2 regions of the Paenibacillus sp. 11B genome follow, and region 1 is predicted to be linked to the other one. Evidence: riboswitches for the same ligand, from Rfam matches in the RefSeq annotation. Region 1 holds a riboswitch; the other holds the start of a gene.
What was found. Region 1 has a riboswitch for glycine ahead of gcvT (glycine cleavage system aminomethyltransferase GcvT). Riboswitches for the same ligand answer to the same signal wherever they lie in the genome.
Positions count from the first base shown of each region.

Region 2: it holds a riboswitch for glycine, as region 1 does, so the genes downstream of both, sdaAB (L-serine ammonia-lyase, iron-sulfur-dependent subunit beta) here and gcvT (glycine cleavage system aminomethyltransferase GcvT) in region 1, are expected to answer to the same signal.

Region 1 is NZ_JAUKNS010000001.1:1,783,745-1,788,110, reverse strand. It holds gene gcvPA (aminomethyl-transferring glycine dehydrogenase subunit GcvPA) at 1-829, opposite strand, end outside; gene gcvT (glycine cleavage system aminomethyltransferase GcvT) at 826-1,962, opposite strand; glycine riboswitch at 2,161-2,261, opposite strand; glycine riboswitch at 2,265-2,388, opposite strand; gene gcvH (glycine cleavage system protein GcvH) at 2,735-3,124, shown strand; gene Q0V21_RS07820 (PTS mannitol transporter subunit IIBC) at 3,700-4,366, shown strand, end outside.
Region 2 is NZ_JAUKNS010000009.1:134,827-139,192, reverse strand. It holds gene Q0V21_RS29580 (phosphotransferase enzyme family protein) at 119-1,210, shown strand; gene Q0V21_RS29575 (MFS transporter) at 1,240-2,517, shown strand; glycine riboswitch at 2,856-2,979, shown strand; glycine riboswitch at 2,984-3,125, shown strand; gene sdaAB (L-serine ammonia-lyase, iron-sulfur-dependent subunit beta) at 3,238-3,927, shown strand; gene sdaAA (L-serine ammonia-lyase, iron-sulfur-dependent, subunit alpha) at 3,917-4,366, shown strand, end outside.

The DNA.
Region 1 (4,366 bases):
GGCCGCCAAGTGAAGCGGCGATACCAAGGGGCTGTGCGTCGCCAACGACGATGTCAGCACCCAGCTTGCCTGGGGCTTCCAGCAGACCCAGCGATAGCGGGTTGGCGCTGACCACGAGCAGGCTTTTGTGCGCATGCGCAAGATCTGCGGCCTGTTTTACATTTTCCACGGCGCCGAAGAAGTTCGGGCTCTGGATCATGACGGCTGCGGTGTCATCGGACACAGCGGCTTGCAGGGCATCCCAGTCTGTTACACCATTTTGATACCCAATCTCAACGATCTCCAGATTGAGGCCATGTGCATAAGCTTGCAATACCTGACGGGATTCGGGATGCACGGTACGTGACACAATCAGCTGTTTGCGGCGGGTTGCCGCTGCGGCAAGATTGCCTGCTTCTGCGAATGCAGTCGCGCCATCGTACATGCTGGCATTGGCTACAGCCATGCCTGTTAACTCACAGATGTAGGATTGAAACTCGAAAATCGCCTGTAATTCTCCCTGGCTGATCTCGGGTTGATAAGGAGTATAGGCAGTATAAAACTCGGAACGGGAGATGACATGATTAATGACGGAAGGAACGTGGTGATCATAAATGCCTGCACCCAGGAAACTGGCGTGTGTCTCGAAGTTGGCATTGGCTCCCGCTTGCTTTGACATATGACGTGTGAGTGCATATTCATCCAGTTTGGAGGAAACAGGCAGTTCACCCTGATAGCGAATCTCCTGTGGAATGTCATGGAACAGATCCTCAATTGTTTCCACACCGATGGTTGCCAGCATGGCACTCTGATCCTGCTCGGTCATGGGAATATAGCGGTGCTTGCTCATGCTTGATCAGCTCCTTGAGTAGGTGTCTTTGGCGCACGTGTCCGTTTATGAAAAGGGGTCTTCACGACCTCGGCTTTCAGTTTCTTGTCACGAATCTCAATCTCCAGCGGGGTACCCAGTGCAGCATATTTGCTGTCAATCAAGGCCAGCCCCAGATTGCGTTTTAGCGTAGGGGATTGGGTGCCTGTGGTTACTTCACCAATCTGTACGCCTTCGGCGTATATCGGATAATGGGGGCGGGGAATACCACGCTCCAGCACTTCGATGCCGACCAGCTTGCGGGCAGGCCCATCATTTTTTTGCTGCAACAAGGCTTCATGTCCGATAAACGGCCCGGCATTCAGCTTCACAAACATGCCAACGCCAGCCTCCAGCGGCGAGATGGTTGCAGACAGCTCCTGTCCATACAGGGGAAGCTTGGCTTCAAAGCGCAGCGTATCCCGGGCACCCAGTCCGGTCGGAACGAGTCCGTAACCTTCTCCCGCCTGCATCAATCCGTTCCAGACCACAGCGGCCTGTTCGGCAGGAACATAGAGCTCAAATCCGTCTTCACCCGTATATCCGGTGCGGGATAACAGTAAAGTAACGCCACATACCTTTGCATTCGGTACAAAACGGAAAGGCTCAATCGAAGACACATCAGTGTCTGTCACCTTTGCGAGAATATCCACAGCAAGTGGGCCTTGCAGGGCAAGCAGCGCCGTTTGTTCGGAATCATTAGTCATCGTTACGCCTGGCGACATGTGCTGCTGCAGCCATGACCAGTCCTTGTCGATGTTGGAGGCATTAACCACCAGCAAATAATGCTGGTCTTTCAGTTTATAGATCAACAGATCATCGACCACGCCGCCATCCGGATAACACATTAACGTGTATTGAGCCTGACCGGGAACGAGTGTTGTTACATCATTGGTCGTCATGTGCTGTAAAAAAGCTTCCGCGTGTTCACCTTGTACGGTGAATTCACCCATGTGGGATACATCAAATAATCCGGCACGTTCTCGTACCGCTTCATGCTCTTTCTGAATTCCGCTGAATTGTACCGGGAGCTCCCAGCCACCAAAATCAATGCATCGTACGCCTTCATACTGCTGATAGAGTGGAAAGAGTGGGGTTCTAAGCAAATCGGACATCCAATCACCTCGTCATGGGCCGTCAACCGGCCGAGTGTCTAACCGTGGATCAATGAATCTGGCATCAACATTTAATTATAAAAGTAAGGTAAGGACGCTATAGGCAGCGCCGCTCTATAACCTGTTTTCGTTTTTTTGGGAAAAAGGAAAAGGACAGGCCAAAGAACCGGCATGCCAGAAGCACGCTGTATTCTTAGGCTCTGTCCTTGGTACCTGAGAGTTACCCCGCCGCATGATGCAGCAGGTTTCCCCTTGGGTGATCCTAACGCCCACACAGGGCGAATAGATGCTCTCCAGAGTTGCGTCCCGTAAAAGTCCTTTTGCCTGAGAGATTCACCTCCCGCTTGTCGGTGGTTTACTCCTTCGGCGTTACCGCATGTACACCCTGATTCGGGTGTCAAGGGTAATCTCTCCCTTTACATTCATCCGCGGGTAATGCATAGACCAACAAACATATTTACTACTCTCATTAAAGCCTGAATCGACTATTGATGTCAAGAACGATATCATAGAAATCAACAAAAAATCCGAATGATATTTCAATATGATTCTGTAATGTTCGTATATTTTTAAAGAGCACGCTTACTTTTCTAATATTCACCATTATATGTAGAGAGAGCCCAATGGAGTTACAGGCATATAAGGAAGAAAGTCAAATAAATTGTAAGGTATCTTGACATTTGAATCTAAAATATCATACGCTATGTTTTGGGAAAAAGGTTAAGGTCAAAGAAGCGCATGCACTCATTAATGAAAAGCGAGGCGGATATCGATGAGCGAATTAAAAAGTGATTTCCTGTACAGTGAAGAGCACGAATGGGTGCAGACCGTAGGGGAGGATACCGTACGTATTGGCATTACCGAATTCGCGCAGCATCAGCTGGGTGACATTGTGTTTGTAGAATTGCCTGACCTTGAATCGGATGTAAAGGCGGAAGACAGCATTGGAACAATTGAATCCGTCAAAACCGTTTCGGATTTGTTTTCTCCTGTAAGTGGAACAATTGTTGCTGTAAATGAGGCATTGCAGGATTCCCCGGAGCTAGTTAATAACTCTCCATATGAAGAAGGCTGGATGATCGAAATCCGTGTTGAGGGCGATTTGACAGCAGCACTGTCCACATTGATGAATGCGGATGCGTATCGTAAACATACGGAATAAAACTAGGGTTGCATTTTCCGCTGGAGACTGAATTTCAGCCTCAGGCCAAATGCCGTTTAACTTAAAAAGAATGAATCGATTGATTATAGATCCGGATGGTAATCCTGCTAATCCGGAGAATACTTAGGCGCAATTGTCTCACCTGTAACGGGCTGAGCAATTGCGCTTTTTGCCGTTGTTATTAGAGTATTTCAGATTATTTGAATGAAATGAATAACACCCTAACGTGTTTCATCATCAATCCTGAATGAGATAGAAACTGCTCATTAAAATTGAATAAATTTACAATTTTATTTGTCATTAAAATGGGGTAATTCGTGGGTATGATACAGGAAAGGGAATAACAGGTTCCATTCCTTATACAAGGTTCAAAATGGGACAATCCTTCAAATTTAAATCTTGTCATCAACGTTCATGACGGAAGTAGGTTTTCATTTCGTTGTAGAAGATACCGTTTTCATTTACGATATGGTTGTGAAATTAAGATTTATTACAGATTTGTACCTTCGTTCGTCTGGATCATCGTGTCAAAATTCAGTGGAATTAAGGTTTAATATGTTGAGGAGGTTTTTAGTATGAGTTCAGTGGACGCAAAGTCCGGAAAAAGCGGAGGAATACGGGTCGGCGTTCAGAAGTTTGGACGTTTCCTGAGTGGTATGGTTATGCCGAACATGGGTGCATTTATCGCCTGGGGTTTAATTACGGCATTGTTCATTCCAAAAGGATGGTTCCCTAACGCAGATTTTGCATTGTTGGTTGATCCAATGATCAAATATTTGCTGCCGTTACTTATCGGTTACACAGGCGGTACGATGGTACACGGCCAACGTGGTGGTGTAGTCGGTGCGATTATGACCATCGGGGTTATTGTCGGCAGTGACATCCCCATGTTTCTTGGTGCCATGATTGCGGGACCGTTGGGAGCCTGGGTCATTAAGAAATTTGACAAGGCTGTCGATGGCAAAATTAAATCCGGGTTTGAGATGCTCGTTAACAACTTCTCCGCTGGTATTATTGGTGGGATTTTGGCCCTTCTAGCGCTTAAAGGTATCGGGCCTTTCGTTGAAGCGATTAGCAAGGTGTTATCGGCTGGGGTAGAAACCTTGATGAATGCTGGTCTTCTCCCGCTGGTCAACTTGATCATTGAGCCAGGAAAAGTATTATTCCTGAACAATGCCATCAACCATGGGATTCTGACACCGATTGGTACGGATCAGGCAAGAGAACTGGGACAATCCGTAT
Region 2 (4,366 bases), on a different contig from region 1:
TATGGAATAGTTTGCCAAAATAAAAACAATCATGCTACGATATTTGTAAGCGCCACCTTTAATTTGATAAGAGAAGGAGATGTGGATCATAACTACCCATAAGATATTCCAAGACATCATGGCAATTGAAATTATTTCGCATTATTCTATAGAAAAGCCATCCGTTTCCTTTATCCGACATAATGAAAATCTAACGTACCAAGTGGTGGATGATGTAACCGGACAGAAGTATTTATTGCGTATACATAAAGCCGCTTTTGCAAGCATGACGGGCATCCAGCATACACGACCTGCACTTGAAGCGGAGATGAATCTCCTTCATGAATTACGGGCTACCAGCCCATTGCGAGTGCAGACACCTGTACGCAATACCTCGGGAGAGTGGATCACCGTCTGGTTGGACGAAGCGGGAGAAGAGATCTGTTGTACTGTTCTGGAATGGATTGAGGGCAGGGATATCAAACAGGGAGAACGTCTGACGACAGCACAGATTCATGATTTGGGCGTACAGTTGCAGACGCTACATCAATATGGACGAAGACCAAAGGAAACTCCCAAGCCGCAGGTGGGTTCACAGAAGTCTGAAAGCAGACAGCAGGTGAATGACCGTGAACAGCACGCTGACAAGGCGATCATCCCAGAGATATATACCGATAGCCCCGCCTTGGATCAAACGGGAGTACGACCTGCCTACGGCTCGATCAAAGAGAATCTGGTCATGTTGGAGCAACTGGAGGAAGGCGTTAGACGTGGCATCTTTACTCCTGAAGATTTCGATCTGATCCGTGAGACGTTTGAGAACATTAACCGGCAACTCGAAACGTATCCTCACACTGCCGAGACTTGGGGAGTGATTCACGCGGATATTACCCGCGGCAATCTGCTGGTGACGGATCAGGGCATATCCATGATTGATTTTTGTTTATACGGTTATGGCTACTATCTCTTTGATGCCGGAGGGGCAGCTACGATTTTCAATCGGGAGGAACGGGATATCTTCCTATCGGGTTATACGGAGCAGGCAGAACCACTGACGAAGCGTGATATTCGGTTAATGGAAGGATTCATGCTAATCTTTACGTTTGGCTATTTCGCATTTCAGATGGAGAATGAGTCAAGGTACGAATGGATGAAAGAGCGAATGCCTCTTATTTGCAGCAAATTTTGCAGACCCTATGTACACAATGAGAGCATCTTCTATGAGTTATAATTTGTGATTTCTGTTGGGTGGGAAGCGCTATGAATAACATTCATGAAAAAAGAGTTGCTTCGAAGATTCCGTCTGGTGGCTGGAAGCATGCCGGATTGCTACTTGGCGGAGTGGGCATATCCAATCTAGGTGACTTCATATATATTGTGGCGATTAACCTGATGGTGCTGAATATGACACAGTCCCCAGCGGCAGTCGCAGGGTTATGGATTATCTCGCCAATTGCTTCGGTGTGCACGAAGTTATGGTCAGGCAGTCTGATTGATCGTTATGATCAGCGGCAGCTGATGATTGGTGCCGATATGCTGCGGGCATTGTTGGTGGCGATGCTCCCCCTGATTTCCAGCCTATGGATGATGTATACAGTGATGTTTCTGATCAGTATGTCTTCCTCCATATTTGTCCCTTCCTCTCAGGTGTACATTACCCGGCTGGTACCTGCTGAACGGCGCAAGCGCTTCAACTCTTTGCAAGCCTTAATCAGCTCAGGTGCATTTATTACCGGCCCGGCAGTCGCGGGAGTGATGCTGATTTATTTATCTCCGGCTGCAGCCATTTATGCCAATGCGGTTTCCTTTGCTGCTTCTGCTGTGATTCTATTGTTTCTTCCCAAATTGGGCATTGGAGAACAGAATCAAGGGACGGGAAACAGGCTGACACCTCGGTTGATTGCCCAGGATTGGAGGGCTGTACTGAGCTTTAGCCGGAAGTCGAGCTACGTGGTCGGTATATATGCCCTGTTTCAGATCATTCTGGTGGTCGGCATGTCGCTCGATGCCCAGGAAGTGGTGTTTATCCGTCAGGTGATGAACCTGCCTGAATCGCAGTACGGAGCTTTGATGAGTATCACCGGGATTGGTTATTTGGCAGGCTCCATGCTGGTTTGGCTGTTCGCCAAACATGTGCCGATCCGTCACATGATGGGTGGCGGTGTGCTTCTGGTCGCACTGGGTTATTTCCTGTTCGCCCGTTCGTTCTCGTTTGAACTGGCGGCGTTTGCTTTTATTCTGCTCGGTCTGTGCTCGGCACTGGCGAATACGGGCCTGGTTACCTTTTATCAAAATAATATCCCTGTCGGTCTGATGGGCCGAGTGAGCAGTATACTTGGATTGGGGTTAAGCGTGCTGCAGGTGGTTTCCATTTTGGTTGCAGGCGTGGTGGCAGAGCAGTTGTCGCTTCGTATGGTATATACGGTTGTATCTGGAGTGATGGTGCTGGCAGCGTTGGGATTGTGGGTGACGAGCATGTTTCCTTCCCGAAGCAGGTTTTATGATGAACCGGCGAAGCCCAACTCGATGGTGGGGTGACAGGCAGAAATCCGGCAATTCTAGTACAGAATAATGGTTGCCTGAATACCCGAACCGTTCTGTGGATCTTAACATAGATAGTACTAACCACAGATATTGCTCATAGAAAACAAACAAATGTATACGCTTTCTAAATGAAACGCATTAACACATTCATGTGATAAAAGTTTACAAATCGTTGGTTCATCCTGTTTATAAAATGGAAAAAAGTAAATATTCACAAAGAAATCGTTAAGTTTGTTGACACTGATCTTCCGGTCGATTAATCTTAATGAGAAAGTAATAAAAACTTCAATTATCGTTCTGGTACACGATCAGAATGGTTCCATACAAGCGAATGATAGCGAGCGGGAGAGTCCTGGGCATGCCGAGTAAAAAGGCAGCTGTCGGGCACCGAAGGAGCAAGCTGCTACGCACCCGGCGCAGTGGTTAATCTCTCAGGTAAATGTACCATCGTTGGACGCAACTCTGGAGAGTGCGCGATATGCGCCACCCAAGGGGTATATGGTCAAGCAGCACGGTGTGCAGGGGACATTACCTGTGAATACAGGGCATGCATCAATCCGCCGCGCTTCTTATCATGAAACTCTCAGGTATCGAGGACAGAGAGAGGGCCTTAAGGCCTTCTTCTGTCCTTTTCTTATGTCATCATTCAGTAATAAAGGAACATTATGGGTGTAGGTCTGGATGAAAATGACGATTATAAATGGAGGGTTTGCGATGCGTTTTAAAGACGTTTTTTCAATTATTGGTCCGTCCATGACAGGTCCATCAAGTTCACATACGGCTGGAGCAGCAAGATTGGGTCGAATTGCCCGTCAGTGGTTGGGGTGCACGCCTGAACGTGCCCGATTAACGCTGTACGGCTCCTTCGCCGATACGTATCAGGGGCATGGTACGGATCTCGCATTGATCGGTGGCCTGCTTGATTATGTGACGGATGATCCACGGATTCCGGATGCAGAGCAATATGCAGAGGAAGCGGGTATGGAGGTAGAGTTTTTTACAAGTGGTCTGCCTGCTCCTCATCCTAATACGGTCAAAATTGAGTTATGGCACGGAGACCGCGAATGTTCACTAATCGGTGCTTCCATTGGTGGTGGTAGTGTATCGGTACATGCATTGAATGATTTTCGTGTACAGATCAGCGGAGAGTTTCCGACACTTGTGCTGCGCCATTCGGACAAAGCAGGGGTGCTCGCCTCCGTAACCTCCACAATCAGTTCGTCAGGTGTGAACATCGGGTACATGCAAGTGGATCGGAAAGCGCGGGATGGTGAAGCACTGACGGCGATGGAGATGGATGGTGTGCCGAATCCTGAGATGTTAAACCGTCTGCGGTCGCTGGATCATATGCTGGACATTCGCGTGATTGATTTGAAGAGAGGGGTCGAACCGGATGCGGTTTAAACATCTACATGAACTGAATACCATCTGTACAGCAGAGTCCAAAACCATTGCCGAGCTGATGATCGAAGAGCAGGTTCAGGAGACGAATATCCCGAAAGCGGATGTTGTGCGGCAGATGTCGGATTACTATCAGGTGATGAAGGAAGCTGTTCACAAAGGGCTGACAGAAGATACGACATCACGCAGCGGCTTGACTGGCGGAGACGGCAAAAAAATGGCCGAGTACATTCGTAAAGGCGAGACTTGCTCTGGAGATGCATCTGCACTAGCCATGGCGTATGCCCTTTGTGTATCGGAAGTGAACGCATCCATGGGCCGAATCGTAGCGACACCGACAGCCGGTTCCTGTGGTATCATTCCAGGTGTATTTATCAGCTCCCAGGAGCGTTTTGGCTGGAGTGACGAGCATCTGGTGAACGGTCTGTTCTGTGCGGGAGCG